Regions from separate parts of the Parvibaculum lavamentivorans DS-1 genome, predicted to be linked through region 2. Evidence: predicted binding sites of a transcription regulator. Region 2 holds the regulator's gene; the other holds the start of a gene.

Region 1 (10,450 bases), 760 kb from region 2:
CTCATGGTCGGCTCGCCCAATCATCTCCACCTCGCTCATATACGCGCCGGGCTTGAGCGCGGCTTGCGCGTTTTCACCGAAAAACCTGTCGTGCGCACGGAGGAAGAAACATGGGCGCTCGCCCGGCTCCTGCGAGAGCATGGGCAATCTTCCGTCATTGTCGGCCTCGTCCTCCGTTCCGCACCGCTCGTCGCCGCCGTCACGCGTCATCTTCACGCCTCGAAACTCGGCCGCCTCGTCAGCTTCGAAGGCAACGAGCATCTCCATCCCGAGCACGGCGCCTTCCTTATGCGCGACTGGCGGCGCCACGAAGCCCATGCCGGTTCGTTCCTGCTCGACAAATGCTGCCACGATTTCGATCTCTACCGCCTCTTCGCCGGCGCGCTGCCCGCTCGCGTCGCGAGCTTCGGCGGCCGCGACATCTTCACGCCCGCCAACGAGGCCCTGGCCGAACGCCGCTACCCGGACGGCACACCCGCCTACGAGATATGGCGCGCGGGCTGGAACGGCGGCAACAACACCTTCCACTCCGACGCCGATACCGCCGACAACCAGGTCGCGCTTGTCGAATATGAAAACAACGTCCGCCTCACCTTCCACGCGAACACCCATGCCGGCCTGCCGCAGCGCCGCTGGTACTTCGCAGGGACAGGCGGCGCGCTCGAAGCCGATCTCGTGACCAACCGCCTCACCTTCCGCGACGCGCTCGGTATCAATCCTCCGGAGACGGAGGAATTCGGCGCCAGCGCCGAAGGCCATTACGGCTCCGACGAGCAAATGGGCCGCGACCTCGCCGCCCACCTCCTCGACGGCAAACCCTTCCCCGTCCAGGTCGAGGACGCCATGGTGGCCGGCCTCACCGTCATCGCCGTCGACCGCGCCATGCGCGAAGGCGGCGTCGTGGATTGCCGGCCGATGTGGGAGAGGCTGGAGAAGGAGTTAAACGCCCGATAAGTCTCCCCACCCTCCCCTTGGGGGAGGGTCAGAAAATTCGAGCGGCACGCGAAGAATTTTATGGGGCGGGGTCGCTGACTCAATCCGGGGATAAGGCTCCCGGGGATAAGAATTCGCGACCTGACCGGGGACAAGTTGCACCGGAGGCGTCCCGCACATTCCCCGGAGACGACGAAGGAGCGAAATTCGGTGCTCAACCACGTACCGGAAACCGCTCTTCCTCATCGCATGACAGTTTCATGACAGTTCGGTGACAGTCGGCCATTTTGAGGTATCCGGATACCCCATCAGGCACTCTTGCCGCGCGCCTCGATGGGCCAGATATCGACCAGCGTGTCGCCCCGGACGACGTGGTAGGCGTCGTATAAATTCACCGTCGGGTCGCAATGCGGCGTCATGGCCGTCAGTACACTGCCGATCGGCAGCGACGCGCCATCCGGTAGAAGAACGCCGCCTTGCTCGTCGCCGAAGAAGAAATAGCCCGCTCCTTCCGGCGCGCCGGAAAGAAGTTTCGGCGACTCGGCATCGGTCGAAAAGGATTTGAAACCGGCATCCGTCGTCGCGAGATTTTTCGTGTTGGCGGAGACGACCGACATCTGCACGAAGAGCGACGTCTCGAAGGGAAAGCTCGCGCCATTGCCGAGCGCGACGTCGTGATACTGCTTGTCCATGAAAACATAGGAGCCGCCCTGCAGCTCGGTCAGCACCTTCGCTTCCGGGTCGATATTGTAGCTGCCGGTGCCGCCCCCCGACACGATATCGCAGGGCAAGCCCTTGGCCTTCAGCGCGTCGCGCTGATCGCCCAGCACCTTCATCGCCGCAAGCGATTTCTCGCGACGCTCGGCGAAGTCGTGAATATGCATCAGGTGTCCGGCATAGGCCTGCAGCCCGCGCAGTTCGAGAAATTCCGCCGCGTCGAGAAGTTCCGCCAGCGCCAGCGCGTCCTCGCCGGGGCGGATGCCTGTGCGGTGGAGGCCAACATCGAGGTCCACCAGAACCTTCAGCACACGTTTCTTTTCCGCCGCCGCTGCCGCCAATGCGCGCGCGTTCACCGGATTGTCGACCACGACCATCAGGTCCGGCATTTTCTCGTTCAGCGCCATCAGCCGCTCGATGCCCTGCACCGTCACGACGGGCGAGGTTATGAGAATGCTCTCGATGCCGCCCGCCGCCATCGCCTCCGCCTCGCCGAGCTTGGCGCAGCACTGGCCGACGGCGCCGGCCGCGATCTGGGCCTTGGCGATGGTCACGCATTTATGCGTCTTCGCATGGGGGCGGATCGAAAGGTTGCTTACCTTGCAGTGCTCCGCCATCCGCGCGACGTTGCGCTCGAAGGCGTCGAGATCGAGCACAAGCGCCGGTGTCGGGATCGCGGCGCGCGAGCCCTTCTTTCCGATCATGGCCTTCGCCGCCTGCAATGCTTCGCTTGTCATGACTTCCCCTTTGCTGCCGCGCGGCACGCATCCTACAGCGGCCCGCGCGATGCACAACAACGCATCGCGTCTTCGTTTTGGTTCATGAAAGCGATGGATTCGGGAGGAGAGACCGTATAATTTTGGCATTTATACTGTCTATTGTTGGGGGATGAAATGGCGACAACGACGCTTTCCGGTTTGATGCTCCTTGCCGCGCTGACGGCGGCGGAACCCGAGGCGGCGATGAGCAAAATGCCCGCTCACGACCAGTATGCGTCGGGCGCGACCTGTTCGCTCAGCGGCGAAACGAGGGCTGGCGCGCGCAAATATTGCTATTACGATTGCGGTGGATCGAGACGGACCATCGTGATCGCGGCAGGACGGCCCTGCGCCTTCACCATCAGACGCTAGGACAAATGTCGGGACAGAGCGGCGCCGCGCAGAAGACGGCAGGATTGGCGGACAAGCGGGAGGTGATCATCTCCTCCGCGCTCGATCTGTTCCGTCACTATGGTTACCGCCGCACTTCGATGGAAGACATCGCGCGCGCCGCCGCCGTCGCCAAGGGCACGCTTTACCTCTACTTCAAAAGCAAGGACGAACTCTTCGAAGCGATCTGCCGGACGCTGGCCGAACAGGTCGCGGAAGGCGTCACGGCGGCGGAAGCGCTCGACCTGCCGCTCGAGCGGAAGCTTGCCGCGCTGATGGAGGCGAAGCTCGGTTTCGTCTATCGCTGGATTCTTTCGAGCCCGCATGCGGCGGAGCTCGTCGACAGCGGCAGCCGCCTGAAGGAAAATGTTTTCGGCGACGTTCACGTTCAGTTCCAGAACGCCGTCCTCCAGCTTGTCCGCGAAGGCACCCAGCGCGGCGAGCTCGATCCCAAGGCCAGCGGCCTCACCCAGGAAGCCGCCGCCGAAACCCTCATCGCCGCCGCCTGCGGCGCCGAAAAGGCACCGGACGAGGAAACCTTCCGCCGCCAGCTCGCCGCCATCATCAAGCTGACCCTGCGCGGCCTGCGCGCCTGAGGCGAATCCTCGCTACAAATTCGTGAAATACGGCGCCTCCCCGCTTGACAGCGTGGCGGACAGCTCCTATCTCTGCCCAGTGCTTTGGCACTCATATTGAGTGAGTGCTAACAGGCTCAAAAAATCCAGAAATATCCGCAACTTAGCGGTTGGGACACAGGAGAAGCCAGAGATGAAATTCCGTCCTCTGCATGACCGCGTCGTAGTGCGCCGGGTCGAGGAAGAATCCAAGACCGCCGGCGGCATCATCATTCCGGACTCGGCGCAGGAAAAGCCCTCGCAGGGCGAAGTCGTCGCGGTGGGCCCCGGCGCCCGTGGCGATGACGGCAAGCTCGTCGCGCTCGACGTCAAGGTCGGCGACCGGGTGATCTTCGGCAAATGGTCGGGCACCGAAGTCAAGATCGACGGCGAAGAGCTGCTGATCATGAAGGAGAGCGACATCATGGGTGTGCTCGAAGGCGCTGCCAGCAAGAAGAAGGCCGCTGCCTGACAAGGCTCGCAACCGGATACCCGGCCGCGGGCTTTTTTATTGCCCCGGCGGCCGTTCGTTCCGTTTCATGAATTCAGAAGGATCAGAAAAACATGGCTAAGGAAGTCAAATTCGGCCGCACAGCCCGCGAGAAGATGCTTCGCGGCGTCGACATTCTCGCCGATGCGGTAAAGGTGACGCTCGGTCCGAAGGGCCGCAATGTGGTCATCGAAAAGTCGTTCGGTTCGCCGCGCACCACGAAAGACGGCGTGACGGTCGCCAAGGAAATCGAGCTTGAAGACAAGTTCGAGAACATGGGCGCCCAGATGGTCAAGGAAGTCGCTTCCAAGACCAACGACACCGCCGGCGACGGCACCACGACGGCGACGGTTCTGACGCAGGCGATCGTTCGCGAAGGCGCGAAGTCGGTTGCCGCCGGCATGAACCCGATGGACCTGAAGCGCGGCATCGAGATTGCCGTCCGCACCGCCGTCGAAGACATCACGAAGCGTTCGAAGAAGGTGAAGTCGAACGACGAAGTCGCCCAGGTCGGCACGATCTCGGCCAATGGCGAAAGCGAAATCGGCGCCATGATCGCCCAGGCGATGAGCCGGGTCGGCAATGAAGGCGTCATCACGGTCGAGGAAGCCAAGTCCCTCGACACCGAACTCGATGTCGTCGAAGGCATGCAGTTCGACCGTGGCTATCTCTCGCCCTACTTCATCACCAATGCCGACAAGATGGTGGTCGAGCTCGACGAGCCGCTCATCCTTCTCCACGAGAAGAAGCTGACCAGCCTGCAGCCGATGCTGCCGGTGCTCGAAGCCGTTGTGCAGTCGGGCCGTCCGCTGCTCATCATCGCGGAAGACATCGAAGGCGAGGCGCTTGCCACGCTCGTGGTCAACAAGCTGCGCGGCGGCCTCAAGGTCGCTGCCGTGAAGGCGCCGGGCTTCGGCGATCGCCGCAAGGCGATGCTCGAAGATCTCGCCGTTCTCTCGGGCGGCCAGGTCATCTCCGAAGACCTCGGCATCAAGCTTGAGTCCGTGACGCTCGACATGCTCGGCAAGGCCAAGCGCGTTTCGATCACGAAGGACGACACCACGATCGTCGACGGCGCCGGCAAGAAGAAGGACATCGAAGCTCGCGTTGCCCAGATCAAGCGGCAGATCGAGGACACGACGTCCGACTACGACAAGGAAAAGCTGCAGGAACGTCTGGCGAAGCTCGCCGGTGGCGTTGCGGTGATCAAGGTCGGCGGTGCGACCGAAGCCGAAGTGAAGGAACGCAAGGACCGTGTCGACGACGCGCTCAATGCGACCCGCGCCGCGGTTGAAGAAGGCATCGTCCCCGGTGGCGGCACGGCCCTTCTCATGGCGAGCAAGGCCGTCGGCAAGCTCGTCGAGGACAATCGCGACATCCAGGCGGGTATCAACATCATCCGCAGGGCCCTCGAAGCGCCGATCCGTCAGATCGTCGAGAATGCCGGCGTCGAAGGTTCGATCGTCGTGCAGAAGGTCCTCGAGTCGAAGCAGGCCAATTTCGGCTTCGACGCGCAGAAGGAAGAGTATTGCGACCTCGTCGCCGCCGGCATCATCGACCCGACCAAGGTCGTGCGCACGGCGCTTCAGGACGCAGCCTCGATCGCCGGCCTCCTCATCACGACGGAAGCCATGATCGCCGACGCTCCGAAGAAGGACAACGGCGCCGCTGCCGGCATGCCTGGCGGCATGGGCGGAATGGGTGGCATGGGCGGCATGGACTTCTAAGTCCAGCTTCCTCACTCCAAAATGCGAAGGGCCGGTGGAAACACCGGCCCTTTTCTTTTGTCACTTTTTCGAGAGGTGACGTCGCGGCACCTGCCTTCCCGCCACTGACGCCGTATCGGCAACCGGCTACACTCACCCCAATCAAAATTCGGGAGGAAGGCCATGGATTTCTCATTCTCCGCAAAGGACGAAGAGTTTCGCATGAAGGTGCGGGACTTTTTCGAGCACGAGTATCCGCGCGAGATCGTGGAGAAGATGGCGAGCGGCGCTTCACCGACCAAGGCCGACTACCAGAAATCGGAGCGAGCCTTTGCTGCGCGTGGCTGGCTTGCCGTCAACTGGCCGAAATCGGCAGGCGGCACGGGCTGGAGCGCGAACGAGAAATACATCTTCGACGAGGAGCTTGAGCGCGCGGGCGCGCTCAATGTCGTGCCGATGGGCCTCCTCTATGTCGGTCCCGTCATCTACACATTCGGCACGGACGAACAGAAGAAGCGCTGGCTGCCCGGCATTCTCGACAGCACGACCTTCTGGGCGCAGGGCTATTCGGAGCCCGGCTCCGGCTCCGACCTGGCCTCGCTGCAGGCGAGCGCCGTTGTAGATGGCGACGACTACATCGTCAACGGCACCAAGATCTGGACCAGCCTCGCTCAGCATGCCGACTGGATTTTCTGCCTGCTGCGCACCAGCCAGGAAGAGAAGAAGCAGGAAGGCATCACCTTCCTGCTGATCGACATGACAACGCCGGGCATCACCGTGCAGCCGATCATCACCATCGACGGCAAGCATTCGCTCAACAGCGTCACCTTCGAAAATGTGCGCGTGCCGCAGGAAAACCGCATCGGCGAAGAGGGCAAGGGCTGGACCTATGCCAACTACCTGCTCGGCCATGAGCGCACCTCCTATGCCCATGTCGCGGGCAAGCGGAAGCAGCTCCGCAACATTCGCGAAGCCGCGCGCGAACGCGGACTGCTGGCCGACCCCGCCTTCATCCGCAAGCTCGGCGAACTCGAAACGCGGCTCGATACGCTTGAAATAACGGTGCTCCGCACGCTCTCCTCAGTGGCGGAAGGCGGCGCGCCGGGCAACGAATCCTCGATCCTGAAAGTGATCGCGACCGAACTCGCACAGGACATCACGGAGCTCGGCGCCGAGACCTACGGCCCCTATGTGCAACCGGCCTTCCCGGATTCCGTCGCCCCCGCATGGACCGGCAACACGGCGCTCCCCGCGGGCGCGGCGCCCGCCGTCGCCGCCTATCTCGGTGCCCGCGCGCAGTCGATTTATGGCGGCTCCAACGAAATCCAGAAGAACATCATCGCCAAGCGGATACTGGGTCTTTGACGAGGGAATTGACTCCCGCCGCTCGCGGGTCTTAACTCCCTTCACTTCCGGTCGCACATATCCTCCGCGCGACTGGCGAAATCAGATGGGTCACCATCGGGGAGCGCGGAGACTGGTCTTTCGAGCCGATCGCCTGGGCAGCACTTCTAAATGCTGGCCGGGCGTTTTTGTTTTCAGGCATCGAAGGAGACCGCCCCATGACGACCTCACAGGAACGAGCCCGGCTCGCCCAATCCGACAATGAAATCTTTCTCGCGCTCAAGGGCGAGGAAGCGCGGCAACGCGCGGGCCTCGAACTCATCCCGTCGGAAAACTACGCCTTCCCCGAAGTGCTGACGCTGCTCGGCTCCGCCTTCACCAATAAATATTCGGAAGGCTATCCCGGGCGGCGCTATTACGGCGGACAGGACTATACAGACCGTATCGAAACGCTGGCCCGCGACAGGGCCAAGGCTCTCTTCCGCGCGGAGCACGCGAATGTGCAGCCGCTGTCCGGCTCGCCGATGAACCAGGCAGTCTATCTCGGCCTGCTCGAGCCCGGCGATACGATCCTTGCGATGGATCTCAGCCATGGCGGTCATCTCACGCATGGCGCGCCGGTCAGCCATATGGGCCGCCTCTTCAATTTCGTGCGCTACAAGACGGACCCCACGAACGGCGCCATCGACTTCGACCACCTCCGTGCCGTCGCACGGGAGACGAAGCCGAGGCTCGTCGTCTGTGGCTACTCTTCTTACCCGCGCGACTACGACTACGCGGATTTCAAACGCGTTGCCGACGAAGTGGGCGCGCTCACCATGGCGGATGTTTCCCATATCGGCGGGCTCATCGCGGCCAACGTCATGCGCAACCCGCTGGATGCGGGCTTCGACGTGATGACGACGACGACGCACAAGTCGCTGCGCGGCCCGCGCGGCGGGCTCATTCTCTGCAAGGCTGAGTTCGCGAGGAAGATCGACGCTTCCGTGTTCCCCGGCCTTCAGGGCGGTCCGCATATGAATCAGGTCGCGGCAGCCGCCGTCACCTTCCGCCTCGCCGCCATGCCCGCGTTCCGCGATTACGCGGAACAGGTCCTCGCCAACGCCAAGGCGCTCGCCGCTGCACTCATGGAACGTCAGGTGAAGCTCGTCACCGGCGGCACCGACAATCACCTCCTCGTCATCGACACGGTCGCGAGTTTCGGCATCGACGGCGCGGTGGCGCAGGAGGCGCTCGACCGCGTCGGCCTCACCACCAACAAACAGGTGATCCCGGACGATCCGAACCCGCCGATGCGCCCGTCCGGCCTTCGTCTCGGCACACCGGCAGCAACGGCGCGCGGCATGGGGCACAAGGAAATGGCGGAGATAGCCGAAATCATCGCCGCCGCGCTCAACGCGAAAGGAGACGCCGCAACGGAGACAGCGCTCGCCGCCCGCACGCACAAGCTCACTTCGCGCTTCCCCGTGGACGGGCTCTAGAGCCGCTCGGCGATCGCCATGGCGGCAGCGGGATTGCGGACCTTGGCGCCGCTGATGACATAGAGAAAGACGTCGCGGCCGGATTTGAGGGGCTTGTGCTTGCTCACGGTCTCGACGTCTTTCGGCGCATCGCCCGCGGCCCATTCCTTCGCACGCGTCGCCCATGCATCGAGCGCCTTCTTCGGATAGCCGAGCTTCTCGTCCTCGCTCGTTCCCATGGCGCGCACATAGACGAAAGACGCAGTGGCATCGCCGATCTGCGGATAATCGGCATCGGCGGCGGTCACCACGGCGACGCCATATTCCCTCGCCAGCGCGATGAAGTCGGGCGACTTGAAACTTTCGTGACGCACTTCGACGGCGTGGCGGAGATCGCGCCCGCCCAGGGTCTTCGGCAGTAGCTTCAGGAACCCCTCGAAATCTTCCGGATCGAATTTCTTCGTCGGCGCGAACTGCCAGTTGATGGGTCCGAGCTTCTCTTTCAGCTCCGTCAGGCCGCTTTCCAGAAACCGTTCAATCGAAGAGCCTGCCTCGGACAGCACGCGGCGGTTGGTCGCGAAGCGCGGGCCCTTCAGTGCGAAGACGAAACCGTCCGGTGTCTCGTCATGCCATTTCCGGAAGCTCTCCGGCTTCTGCGAGCCGTAATAGGTACCGTTGATCTCGATGGTCGAAAGCTTGCTGCTCGCATATTCGAGTTCGCGCTTCTGCGTCAGCCCGTCGGGATAAAACGTGCCGCGCCATGGCTCGAACACCCAGCCGCCGATGCCCACCCGGATTTTCTTCGCCATGCCAATCTCCGCCGCAATAAAGCGACTCTAGATAGGCGCAGGCGAGGCTGCAAGCGGATGTCCCCTTCCCGCTGGCAGGAAGGGGACGCCGTATTCAAGCACCGATGGCGTTTCGCAACTCCCGCGCCGCTTCGACCATCTCGACGAGTGCCGCTTCCGTTTCCGGCCAGCCCCGCGTCTTCAAGCCACAATCCGGATTGACCCATATGCGCTCGCTCGGCAGGCGTTCGGCGGCGAGCCGCAGAAGCGACAGCATTTCGCCGCGCGCGGGGACGCGGGGCGAATGAATGTCGTAAACACCGGGACCGATATCGTTCGGATAGGAAAAGTCGACAAAGGCGTCGAGCAATTCCATGCGCGACCTGGACGTCTCGATGGAAATCACATCGGCGTCGAGATCGGCGATCGCCTCGATGATGTCGTTGAATTCCGAATAGCACATATGGGTATGAATCTGCGTCTCGTCGCGAGCGACGCAGACGGAGAGGCGGAAGCACTCGCATGCCCACCGGAGATAGGTGTCCCATTCGGAGCGATGCAGCGGCAATCCCTCGCGGAGTGCCGGCTCATCGATCTGGATCATGCCGAGGCCCGCCGCTTCGAGGTCGTAGACCTCGTCGCGTATCGCCAGTGCGATCTGGCGGCAAGTCTCGCTGCGCGGCTGGTCGTCGCGCACGAAGGACCATTGCAGGATCGTCACCGGGCCGGTCAACATGCCCTTCACCGGCCTGTCCGTCAGCGACTGGGCGTAGCGCGACCATTCGACCGTCATCGGCTCCGGCCTCGACACATCGCCGAAGATGATCGGCGGCTTCACGCAACGCGAGCCGTAGCTCTGCACCCAGCCGAGCGACGTAAACGCAAAGCCCTCCAGTTTCTCACCGAAATATTCCACCATGTCGGTGCGTTCCGGTTCCCCATGCACCAGCACGTCCAGCCCGATCCTTTCCTGCAGGCGGATTGTCTTTTCGATTTCGGCTTTCATGAAGGCGTCATACTGCGCCTCGTTCCAGTCGCCGCGCCGCAGGCTGGCGCGGGCCTTGCGCACATCCGAGGTTTGCGGGAACGAGCCGATGGTCGTGGTCGGCAGCTTCGGCAGGCCGAAGCGCTTCTGCTGGATAGACTGCCGGTCGGCGAAGGGGCGGCCCCGCCGGTCGGCATGGGGATCGATATCCCGCACCCGCGCGCGGACAGCTGGATTGTGAATACGCGGCGAATTGCGCCGCGCC
Region 2 (10,450 bases):
GCCGACGGCCTCGCAGGCTTCCGGCGTGAGGCGCGCTTGCGGCCCCTCGACGCTGCGGAGAAGTGCCAGCAGGTCCGCCGCCGAAAGGGGCTGGCCGCCATTGAAGGGATCGATCACCAGCGCTTCATCGGCACAGCGCAGGCGCAAGACAAAGTGGCCAGGAAAATTGAGACCCGCAAGCTCAAGGCCGAGCTTCGAGGCGACGTGGAGATAGAGAATGCCGAGCGTGACGGGCAGGCCCTTGCGGCGGTCGATCACGTGGGCAATGTTCGCATTGCGCGGATCGTCATAGGTTTCGGTGTCGCCCAGATAACGATAGGTGCCGGCAAGGACGCCTGCCAGCGCGCCCGCCGCCACGCTGCATGGCAGGAGCGAGGGCGTGTCGCGCAAGGCATCGCCCGCAACGGCAACCAATTCGGCGAGGTGATCGCGATAGGGCGCGAGCGGAATGCCCGGACGGTCGCGAAGGGCGAGCATGAGTGCGAGATGCGCTATGTCGAGATCGGCGTCGGGCAGATTTCCCGCCGCGCGCAATTCATGTTCCGTTTCTTCGTCTTCGCTGCCCATGGCTGCGATCATGGCGCGGAAAAGACGGATACGGCAAGACCCGATATGCGATGCGGATGCGGGGCTTCGGATTAGTTCCCCGGCTTCTTTACCTCGACATAGGAGACGACGTTGCGGACGCCCGAGATATCGCGGGCATGCGCCACAACGCGGTCGAGTTCGGCCTGGTTGAGAGCCGTGCCCATCAGATAGACCGTGCCGCGCACGGTCTCGATCGAATAGTTGATGCTGCTGACATTCTTGTCGCCGAGCAGGCGGGTGCGCAGCTTGGTCGAGATCGACGTGTCGCTGACGGACTGGCTGAAGCCGCCGCGCTCGCCGACATTGAGTTCGTTGATGACTTCCTTGACGCCGCCGATCGACCAGACGATGCGCGTGACCTCGACGCGGTCTTCCGGCTTTGGAACCGTGCCGGTGAGGAGGACGCGGCCTTTCTGCACTTGCGTCGAGACGCCGCGATAAAGCGCGGTGTCCTTCGCCAGGAGCTTGCGGTTGATTTCGAAGGCGATCTGGTTGTCGTCGACCGCCTGTTCGAGACCGCGCTCCTGCGATGCACCGACCGCCGCCGCGCCGCCCGCGCCCGCGATCAATGGCACACAGCCGCTCAAAGCCATCGCCGCCAGCAAAGCCACCCCTGCCATCCGCATTTTCCGAACCTCGTTTTCCCGGTTTCGCCCGGGCGGAGAATGACGCGGCACCTGCGGCAAGATTATGGCCGCCACGCATCCGCGAGGTGACGCGGCCAGCGGCGCGGCACAATGAGCACGACGTCGAAACGAAGATCGAGATCGGCGAAATGCGGATAACGGCCAAGGAGATGCGCCGCGGCGCGCTCCAGCCGCCGCTGCTGGCGAGGGAGGAGCGCCTCCGCCGCCGCGTCGCCCTCCCCGCGCGCCTTGACCTCGACCACGGCAAGCGCACGGCCGCGCCGGACCACCAGGTCGATTTCACCGGCCGGCGTTTTCAGGCGGCGCGCGACGACGCGGTATCCCTTGAGGCGAAGGAGAAGGACGGCAAGCGTTTCGGCGCGAAGGCCGAGACGATAGGCGGCGAGGCCCGTGGCGGGATTTCCCTTGCGGGCGGCACGCGGCGCGAACCGGGCCGGCTTCACTTCGCACCCGAGAGTTCAAGCGCGCGGGCGTAGATTTCGCGGCGCGGCAGCCCGGTCATCGCAACGATCTCGGCGACGGCATCCTTGAGGGAGGTGCGAGCGAGCGCGTTTTCGAGCATTGCATCCACCTCATGGGCGCAGAGCGCGGCGCGCTTTTCGGGCGGACCGACGACGACGACGACCTCACCTTTCGGCGCGCCGGCCTCTTCATAATGCGCGGCAAGCTCGCCAAGGGAGCCGCGCCGCACTTCCTCGAAGCGCTTCGTCAGTTCGCGGGCGACAGCGGCTTCGCGATTGCCGAGCGTCGCCGCCATGTCGCCGAGGGAAGCGGCGAGGCGGTTCGCGCTTTCCAGAAAGACGAGGGTGGAGGGGATGGCGGCGAGTTCCGCCAGTTCCTTTCGGCGCGCTTCCTGCTTCACCGGCAGGAAGCCGGCAAAGAAAAACCGGTCGGTTGGGAGGCCTGCCAACGTCAGGGCCGCCAGCACGGAGGAAGCGCCGGGCAGCGCCGTGACGGCATGGCCGCCCGCCACCGCCTCCTGCACGAGCTTCAGGCCCGGATCGGAGACGAGCGGCGTGCCGGCATCGGAAACCAGGGCGACGGCCTCGCCCGCTTCGAGGCGCCTCAGCACGCGGGGCCGCATCTCGGCGGCGTTGTGATCGTGATAGGGCGCGGTCTTTACCTTGATACCGTGGATGGCGAAGAGCTTCGCGGTCACGCGGGTATCCTCACAGAGAACGAGATCGGCGCGGCCGAGAACATCGAGCGCGCGGAGGCTGATGTCGCCTGCATTGCCGATGGGCGTGGCGGTGACATAAAGGCCGGATGCGAGGCGCGGGGCGAGCTTTTGCCGCTTGTCGTCTTCTTTCTCCATGCGCGCGACCTTGGCCCCGGCAAGCGGTTTTGGCAACGGCTTTGCGGGCGGTTTACTTGCACCCGGCCGGACAGTACCCTCCGATTTCGTTTCGTTTCGCTGCTTGCTCAGGAAGAATCCGGTGACAAAGTCTGTCCGCCCTGCCCGCTCCGGCCTTATGACAGGCGTGAAGGCGCTCTTCGCGCTCGGCATTTCGCTGGCGCTCGCGGCTTGTTCGACAGGACAACAGCAAACGCCGCCGCCGGTCGTGACGCCGCCCCCAAAGGTGGAGGTGGCACCGCCGCCCCAGACGCAGCCGCCGGCATTTTCCCGCGATCCTGCGAGGTTCTACACGCCCGCCCACATGGCCGGGGAGAGGCCGGTGCGCGTCGCCCTGCTGCTGCCGTTCAATTCGTCGCGCGAGGATGTGCGGACGCTTTCGAACGCGCTCTACAATGCCGCGCAACTCGCACTGTTCGAGTTCGACGCGACGAACATATTGCTGATGCCGAAGGCTACAGGCGGCACGGCGGCCGGCGCACAGCGCGTGGCGCGGGAGGCGCTCGATGCCGGCGCGGACCTCATACTCGGGCCGCTCTTTGCCGAGGAAGTGACGGCGGTAGCGCGGCTTGCCCGGGATGTGAGAGTGCCCGTGGTGGCGTTCTCTTCCGACAGTTCGGTCGGCGGCAATGGCGTTCATCTGCTGTCGTTCCCGCTCGATCAGGATGTCGACCGGATCGTGGATTATACAACGCTGCAGGGCATCACGCGTTTTGCGGCACTCTATCCCTATGGCGCTTATGGCGAGCGGGTGCGCGACGCCTTTCAGCGCGCGGTATCAGCGCGGGCGGGGACGGTCGTCGCCAGCACGAGCTATCCGGCGAGCCCGGAAGGCATGTATGAGCCGGCGCAACGGATTGCCGGCGCCTATGGCGGCGGGAACTATCAGGCCGTATTTCTGCCCGAGGGCGGCGCGCAGCTTAAATCCATGGCACCGCTGCTTCCCTATTACGATGTCGATCCGCGCGACGTGAAATTTCTCGGCACGGGGCTCTGGGACGACCCTTCGCTTGCCCGCGAGCCGCCGCTTGCCGGTGCGTGGTTTCCCGCGCCGCCGCCGGAAGGCCATGACCAGTTTTTGACGCGCTATCGCCGCGCCTATGGCGGGACGCCGCCGCGCATCGCAAGCCTCGGCTATGACGGGGTGAGCCTCGCGATTGCGCTTTCGACACTGCCGGAAGAGAGCCGCTTCACGCCGGAGGCGCTGACCAATCCGGACGGCTTCGCGGGCGTCGACGGGATTTTCCGTTTCATGCCGGATGGACGAACGGAACGCGGCCTTGCGGTTCTCGAGATGCGGCCGACGGGTGCCGTGGTTATCGATCCGGCGCCGACAAGCTTCCGGCCGCCGGTTTTCTAGATGACGCTCCGGCTACATAATTTCTTTCGCAATTCGGCCGGTCACCGCGTCCGGATCGCGCTCGCACTCAAGGGGCTCGACTACGAATATGTCTCGGTGAATATCGGGCCCGCAGGCGAGCAGAAGTCGGACGCCTATCTGAAACTCAATCCTCAGGGTCTCGTACCCACGCTCGAACATGACGCGCGGATACTCACGCAGTCGCTCGCGATCATCGAATATCTGGAAGAGGTCTTTCCCGAACCCTCGATCATGCCGGCCGATCTACTGACGCGAGCGCAGGCGCGCGCCTTCGCTGCCGCCATCGCAGCGGAGATGCATGCGCTCAACAATTCAGGCGTACACCGCTATCTCGGCGGCGAGATGGGGCTCGACGACGCGAAGCGCCAGCAATGGTATGCGCATTGGGGGACAATCGGCTTCACGGCGCTGGAAAAGACCCTGGCATCGCGGCCGGAGACGCCGTTCTGCTTCGGCGACAAGCCGACCATCGCCGATATTTTTCTCGTGCCGCAACATCTGAACTATGTGCGCTTCAAGGTCGACCTTGAGCCCTATCCGCGGATCAACCGGATCGTCGCGCATTGCGGGAGCCTGCCCGCCTTCAAGGCGGCGGCACCCGATGCGCAGCCGGATTATGTCGAGGGCCTCTAGGCGAGAAGCCGCGCCAGCAGCGCGTCGAGCACGAGGCGGCCTTGCGGCGTCGTGCGGATGATGTCGCCATTTCTCATCAACAAGCCATCGGCGATCAGGTTGCCGATGCGGGGGGCGGCAATTTCCTTCCCGGCGAGCGCGGCGTAGCGCGCAAGCGATACACCTTCCTCCAGCCTCAGGCCCATCAGCATCATTTCGTCGCCTTGCGCCGCGCCGGGTATTTCCTCCGATGCTTCGAGGCCGTGTCCATCGCGTTCGACATTTTCGATCCATGCGCCGGGCATGCGAAGCGTGCGCGTGGCGAGGCGCTTTCCTTCCGTCGAGATGCGGCCATGCGCGCCGGGCCCGACACCGGCATAGTCGCCATAGCGCCAATAGACGAGATTGTGGCGGGCTTCGGCACCGGGCCGGGCATAGTTCGATACTTCGTAGGCGGATAATCCGGCTTCGGCCGCGATTTCGCCTGTGAGGGCGTAAAGTTCGGCGGCCTCGTCTTCGCCGGGCAGTTTGAAGGCGCCTTTCTCGTAGAGGCGCGCGAAGGCTGTCTCTTCCTCGATGGTGAGTTGATAGAGCGAGAGATGGTCCACCGCATGAGCGAGTGCGGCGCGAAGTTCCGCCGTCCATTTTTCCTTCGTCTGGCCGGGGCGCGCATAGATGAGGTCGAAGGAAAGGCGCGGGAAGGTTTCGCGGGCAAGTGCGATGGCGCGGAGTGCTTCATCCGCCGTGTGGAGACGGCCGAGAAATTTCAGCTCCCTGTCATCAAGCGACTGGACGCCGAGCGAGAGACGGTTGACGCCCGCCTTGCGATAGCCACGAAAGCGCGCGGCCTCGACGCTGGTGGGGTTTGCCTCGAGCGTGATCTCGGCGCCCTGCTCCACCGTCCAGAGCGCGGCGATCTGCGTCAGCACCGCCTCGACGGTTGCCGGCTCCGTCAGCGACGGCGTACCGCCGCCGAAGAAGATCGAGCGGACGCTGCGGGGGCCGGTGAGGCCACGCATATATTGAAGTTCGCGCGTCAGCGCCTTTGCCCAGCGCGCCTGATCGACATTGGCGACGACATGGCTGTTGAAATCGCAGTAGGGACATTTCGACTGGCAGAAGGGCCAGTGAACATAGACGCCGAAACCCGGTTCATCAGCTCCGGAAGCAGGCATCGACAAGTTGCCGGAAGGCGTGGGCGCGGTGCGAGATGTCATGCTTCGCCTGCGGTTCCATTTCGCCAAAAGTTGTTTCGTAGCCATGCGGCACGAAAACGGGATCGTAGCCGAAGCCCTTCTCGCCGCGCGGCGGCCAGACGAGGTCGCCATCCACCCTGCCCTCGAAATATTCGACATGGCCGTCGGGCCATGCGAGCGCGAGGCCGCAGATGAAATAAGCGGATGTGTCGACCGGGCCGGTTTCAAGCATGCCGCGGCGGAGCTTTTCCATCGCGAAGGCGAAGTCTTTCGTCGGTCCTGCCCAGCGCGCGGAGAAAATGCCGGGGGCGCCGCCGAGCGCCTCGACGCAGAGGCCGCTGTCATCGGAGAGAGCCGGAAGCTGCGCCGTCTTCGCGGCGGCGAGCGCCTTCAGTTCCGCATTCTCGCGGAAGGTCTCACCGGTTTCGTCCGGTTCGGCAAGGCCGAGATCGGCGGCGGAGAGGATCTCGACATTGAGTGACGCAAGAAGATCGGCAATCTCGCGGACCTTGCCGGGATTGTGGCTCGCAACGACGAGCTTGCCGCCTTCAAAACGCCTGGTCATGCCGATACCGCTTCCTTCTGGCGCCGCACGAGATCTGCGATGGAGGTTTTCGCCAGCGCCAGCAGCGACAGGAACTCCTCGTCGCTGAAGGGTTCGCCTTCGGCCGTGCCCTGGATCTCGCAGATGCCGCCCTTGCCGGTGATGACGAAATTCGCGTCGGTGTCGGCGGTCGAATCCTCCGCATAGTCGAGATCGACCACGGGAACGCCTTGGTAGATGCCACAGGAAATTGCCGCGACATGATCCTTCAGGACAGGCGCCGAAATCATCGAGCGGGCGCGCATCCATTCGATACATTGATGAAGCGCGACCCAGGCGCCGGTGATCGAGGCGGTGCGCGTGCCGCCATCGGCCTGAAGGACGTCGCAATCGACGCTGATCTGGCGTTCGCCAAGCGCCTTCAGATCGACCACCGAGCGCAGCGAGCGGCCGACGAGACGCTGGATTTCCTGGGTGCGGCCGGATTGCTTGCCTTGCGCGGCCTCGCGGCGCATGCGCTCATGGGTGGAGCGCGGCAGCATGCCGTATTCCGCCGTGACCCAGCCCTGGCCGCCGCCCTTCAGGAAGGGCGGGACACGCTCTTCAAGGCTGGCGGTGCACAGCACATGGGTGTCGCCGAAGCGGACGAGGCAGGAGCCTTCGGCATGTTTGGCAACGCCGGGCTCGAAGCTGACGGTCCGCATTTCCTGCGGCTGGCGTCCGGAAGGGCGCATAAGAGGTTCCAGTTCTGTCTTCTGAAGATGATCTTTTCCGATTGCCGCCTTACTACCTTGGGCGGGCGCCTGCGTAAAGCGGCGCGATTTTCTTCGAAAGGCTTTGATGCCGGGTCAAAGCGCACTAAATTGTTTCCGAGTTTCAGAGGCTTAAGCGGAGGCGGGTTGCGAGCATGGTTGGCGTAATGGATCTCAACGAGCGTTCGCGCGAGATCCTGCGGCGCGTGGTCGAAACCTATCTGGAGACGGGGGAGCCGGTGGGCTCGCGGTTCCTGTCCCGGCAATTGCCATTGTCGCTCTCCGCCGCCTCGATCCGCAACGTCATGTCGGATCTGGAGGGGCTCGGGCTTATTTTCGCACCGCATACCAGCGCCGGCCGGATGCCGACCGAGGCAGGCCTTCGCATGTTCGTGGACGGGTTGCTCGAAATCGGCGATCTCACGGATGATGAGCGCATTGCGATCGAGCGGCAGGTTTCGGGCTCCCACAAGAGCATCGAGGATGTGCTGGACGAGGCCTCGAAACTCCTCTCCGGCCTCAGCCATGGCGCTGGTTTCGTGGTCGCGCCGACCTATGACGCGGCGCTCAAACACGTCGAATTCGTGCCGATCGACGCGGAGCGGGCGCTCGTGGTGATCGTGACGGAAGGCGGCGCGGTCGAAAATCGCGTGATTGAAATCCCCAAGGGCCTGACGCCTTCGGCGCTGGCCGAGGCGACCAATTATCTCAACGCGCAATTGCGCGGGCGGACGCTGGACGAGGCGAAGGCCCATCTGGCGCGCGAACTGGAAACGCAGAAGGCGGAGCTGAACGAGCTCACAGCCAAGGTGATCGAAGCGGGGCTGGCCACCTGGTCGGGTTCCAATTCGGCGGCCGCCAACAATGATCCGCTGGGCAAGTCGCTGATCGTGCGGGGACGCTCGCGGCTTCTGGAGGATGTGCATGCGGTCGAAGACCTCGAACGCATCCGGCTTCTGTTCGACGAACTCGAGAACAAGCGCGATCTCGTGCAGCTGCTCGGGCTGGCTGAGGCGGCGGACGGGGTCCGCATTTTCATCGGCTCGGAGAACAAGCTATTCTCACTATCGGGCTCCTCGCTGATCGTGAGCCCCTATATGGACACGCAGCAGCGCGTGGTCGGCGTGCTCGGCGTGATCGGCCCGACACGGCTCAATTATGCCCGCGTGATCCCGATGGTCGATTACACGGCAAAGCTGGTGGGACGGCTTATCAACTGAGGCATGACGGCGCGGGCGGGTTGACATGCGCGGCGCTGACGCGCACATCCACACGCCAAGAGCCGAGTTTTCCCAAAAACTGGACAGACGATGAGCGACGAGAAGAAACCAGAGGCTGAAACCTCCGAATCCCTCCAGAAGCGCGAAGAAAAACTGGCGGAAACGCTTGCGAGCGAACCTGCGGCGCAAGGCGAGGCGGAGGATGCGGCGGCGGCCGGGCCCGATGTGGCGGCGTTGGAGGCCGAGATCAGCGATCTGCGCAACCGGCTTCTGCGCGCGGCGGCAGATATGGAAAATAACCGCAAGCGCGCCGAACGCGAGAAGCAGGATGCACAGCGATATGCGGCGGCCAATTTCGCCCGCGATATGCTGGAAGTGTCCGACAATCTGCGGCGCGCCATCGCCACGCTGAAAGAAGACGAGCGGGCGGAAGCGGCCGAGAGCGTGAAGGCAATGATCGAAGGCGTGGAGATGACCGACAGGCAGCTCGTGACGATTTTCGAGCGCCATGGCATCCGCGAGATCACGCCGCAGCCGGGCGAGCGGTTCGACCCCAATCTGCATGAGGCGATGTTCGAGGTGCCGGGCACCGATCAGCCCGCCGGGACGGTCGTGCATGTGCTCGGCGCCGGTTACATGATCGGCGACCGGCTGCTGCGGGCGGCTAGGGTGGGCGTGGCCAAGGCCGATGACGGCGCGGCAAAGGGCGGCAAGGTGGATACGATCGCCTGAGAAAATTCGGCCTTGCGCTTGTCCCCTCCCTTCCCATCTCTTATAACACCGTTATAGAGGACAGGGAGGAGAACGGTCATGCTTCAGTTATGGGCCGCGGCGGCTTTTTTTCTCGGCATTCACCTCGTCATCGCCGGTTCGGGCGCGCGAGGCCGGATCGTGGCGACGATCGGGGAGCGGGCCTGGCTCGCTCTCTTCTCGCTCGCCTCCATCGCCGGCATCTCCTGGCTTGCCTACAGTTTCAATGAAGCGGTGGCGGGGCCCAATCATCTCTACTGGGTGCCGCCGCTCTGGGCGCTGCATCTCTCGCCGCTGGTCATTCTCGTCGCCACTTTTTTCGTGGTCGTCGGCATCACCACGCCGAACCCGACGGCGGTGGGGGCGGACGCGCTGGCCGACAAGCCCGATACCGTCAAAGGCATGCTCCGCATCACCCGGCATCCCTTTCTCTGGGGCGCGGCGATCTGGGCGCTCTGGCACATTCTCGTTAATGGCGACAAGGCGTCGATCATCTTCTTCGGCACCTTCGCGCTGCTGGCCATACTCGGCACCTTTTCCATCGACGACAAGAAACGGAAGCGGATGGGCGAAAGCTGGACCGCCTTCGCGGCCAGGACGTCGAACCTGCCTTTTGCCGCGATCTTTGCCGGGCGCAATCAATTGAAGCTTGGCGAGCTTGGCTGGTGGCGAATCCTCGCCGCACTCATCGTGTTCGGCGCCTTGTTTTACGCGCATCTCTGGCTTTTCGGCGTGTCGCCGGTGCCGGGGTTCCATCCCTACTAGGCGGGTCTGGTCACCCGGCGCAATGTCAGGTTGATCCTGCCGCCGCCAGGGATGAGGCGGGAGGAGCCGGAAATCACCCGGTCCACGCCGTGATAGCGCAGCCGGGAGGCGCCGCCGAGCACGAGCACGTCGCCGCTCGCGAGTCTGAAGCTTTTCGATTTATCACCACGGGCGAATCCGCCGACCCGGAAAATGCAGGTGTCGCCGAGCGATAGGGACAGGACAGGGGCATCGAGCGCCTCCTCGTCCTCGTCCCGATGAAGGCCCATGCGCGACTTCGGGGCGTCATAGAGATTGACCAGGCAGCATTCCGGAGGCGCCGGATAGGCGGCCAAATCATCCCAAAGGGCGAGTAGGGCCGCCGGTATGGCCGGCCAAGGGGCTTTACTAACGTCATTAACCGGCGAATAGGCATAGCCGCCGGGGCGCGAGACCCATCCGAGCTGGCCGAAATTCGTCTGAAGGATCGACCAGGGGCGGCCGGTGCGCGGCATGCGCGGACGGTAGGGCGGCGCCGCGCCGAAACCTGCCTGCAATCTCTCGACAAGCGCCCTCTGAGCCGTCTCACCGAAAAAGCCCGGATAGAGCCCGATGCCGTCGAACCCCGTTTCCACCGGTTTGGAGGCAAGAGGGCTCTCGTG

Evidence for each region. Region 2 encodes HrcA, which represses chaperone genes, less so after heat shock. Its sites were predicted from a motif close to GTTAGCACTCNCNNNNNGNGAGTGCTAAC; they were not measured.
Region 1: a site for HrcA is predicted at 3,478-3,506, ahead of groES (co-chaperone GroES). Genes of this name have one in related genera too.

The regions. Positions count from the first base shown of each region.
Region 1 covers NC_009719.1:670,972-681,421, reverse strand. Annotated here, with positions in the region: gene PLAV_RS03135 (Gfo/Idh/MocA family protein) at 1-954, shown strand, start outside; gene PLAV_RS03130 (DSD1 family PLP-dependent enzyme) at 1,242-2,387, opposite strand; gene PLAV_RS03125 (hypothetical protein) at 2,544-2,780, shown strand; gene PLAV_RS03120 (TetR/AcrR family transcriptional regulator) at 2,786-3,394, shown strand; gene groES (co-chaperone GroES) at 3,567-3,884, shown strand; gene groL (chaperonin GroEL) at 3,977-5,629, shown strand; gene PLAV_RS03105 (acyl-CoA dehydrogenase family protein) at 5,792-6,973, shown strand; ZMP/ZTP riboswitch at 7,032-7,119, shown strand; gene PLAV_RS03100 (serine hydroxymethyltransferase) at 7,171-8,433, shown strand; gene PLAV_RS03095 (DUF72 domain-containing protein) at 8,430-9,221, opposite strand; gene metE (5-methyltetrahydropteroyltriglutamate--homocysteine S-methyltransferase) at 9,316-10,450, opposite strand, start outside.
Region 2 covers NC_009719.1:3,824,588-3,835,037, reverse strand. Annotated here, with positions in the region: gene PLAV_RS18200 (SirB1 family protein) at 1-567, opposite strand, end outside; gene PLAV_RS18195 (BON domain-containing protein) at 639-1,208, opposite strand; gene PLAV_RS18190 (YraN family protein) at 1,277-1,678, opposite strand; gene rsmI (16S rRNA (cytidine(1402)-2'-O)-methyltransferase) at 1,675-2,550, opposite strand; gene PLAV_RS18180 (penicillin-binding protein activator) at 2,672-3,949, shown strand; gene maiA (maleylacetoacetate isomerase) at 3,950-4,603, shown strand; gene hemW (radical SAM family heme chaperone HemW) at 4,600-5,757, opposite strand; gene rdgB (RdgB/HAM1 family non-canonical purine NTP pyrophosphatase) at 5,738-6,349, opposite strand; gene rph (ribonuclease PH) at 6,340-7,056, opposite strand; gene hrcA (heat-inducible transcriptional repressor HrcA) at 7,230-8,294, shown strand; gene grpE (nucleotide exchange factor GrpE) at 8,385-9,026, shown strand; gene PLAV_RS18145 (NnrU family protein) at 9,105-9,809, shown strand; gene PLAV_RS18140 (alpha-ketoglutarate-dependent dioxygenase AlkB) at 9,806-10,450, opposite strand, start outside.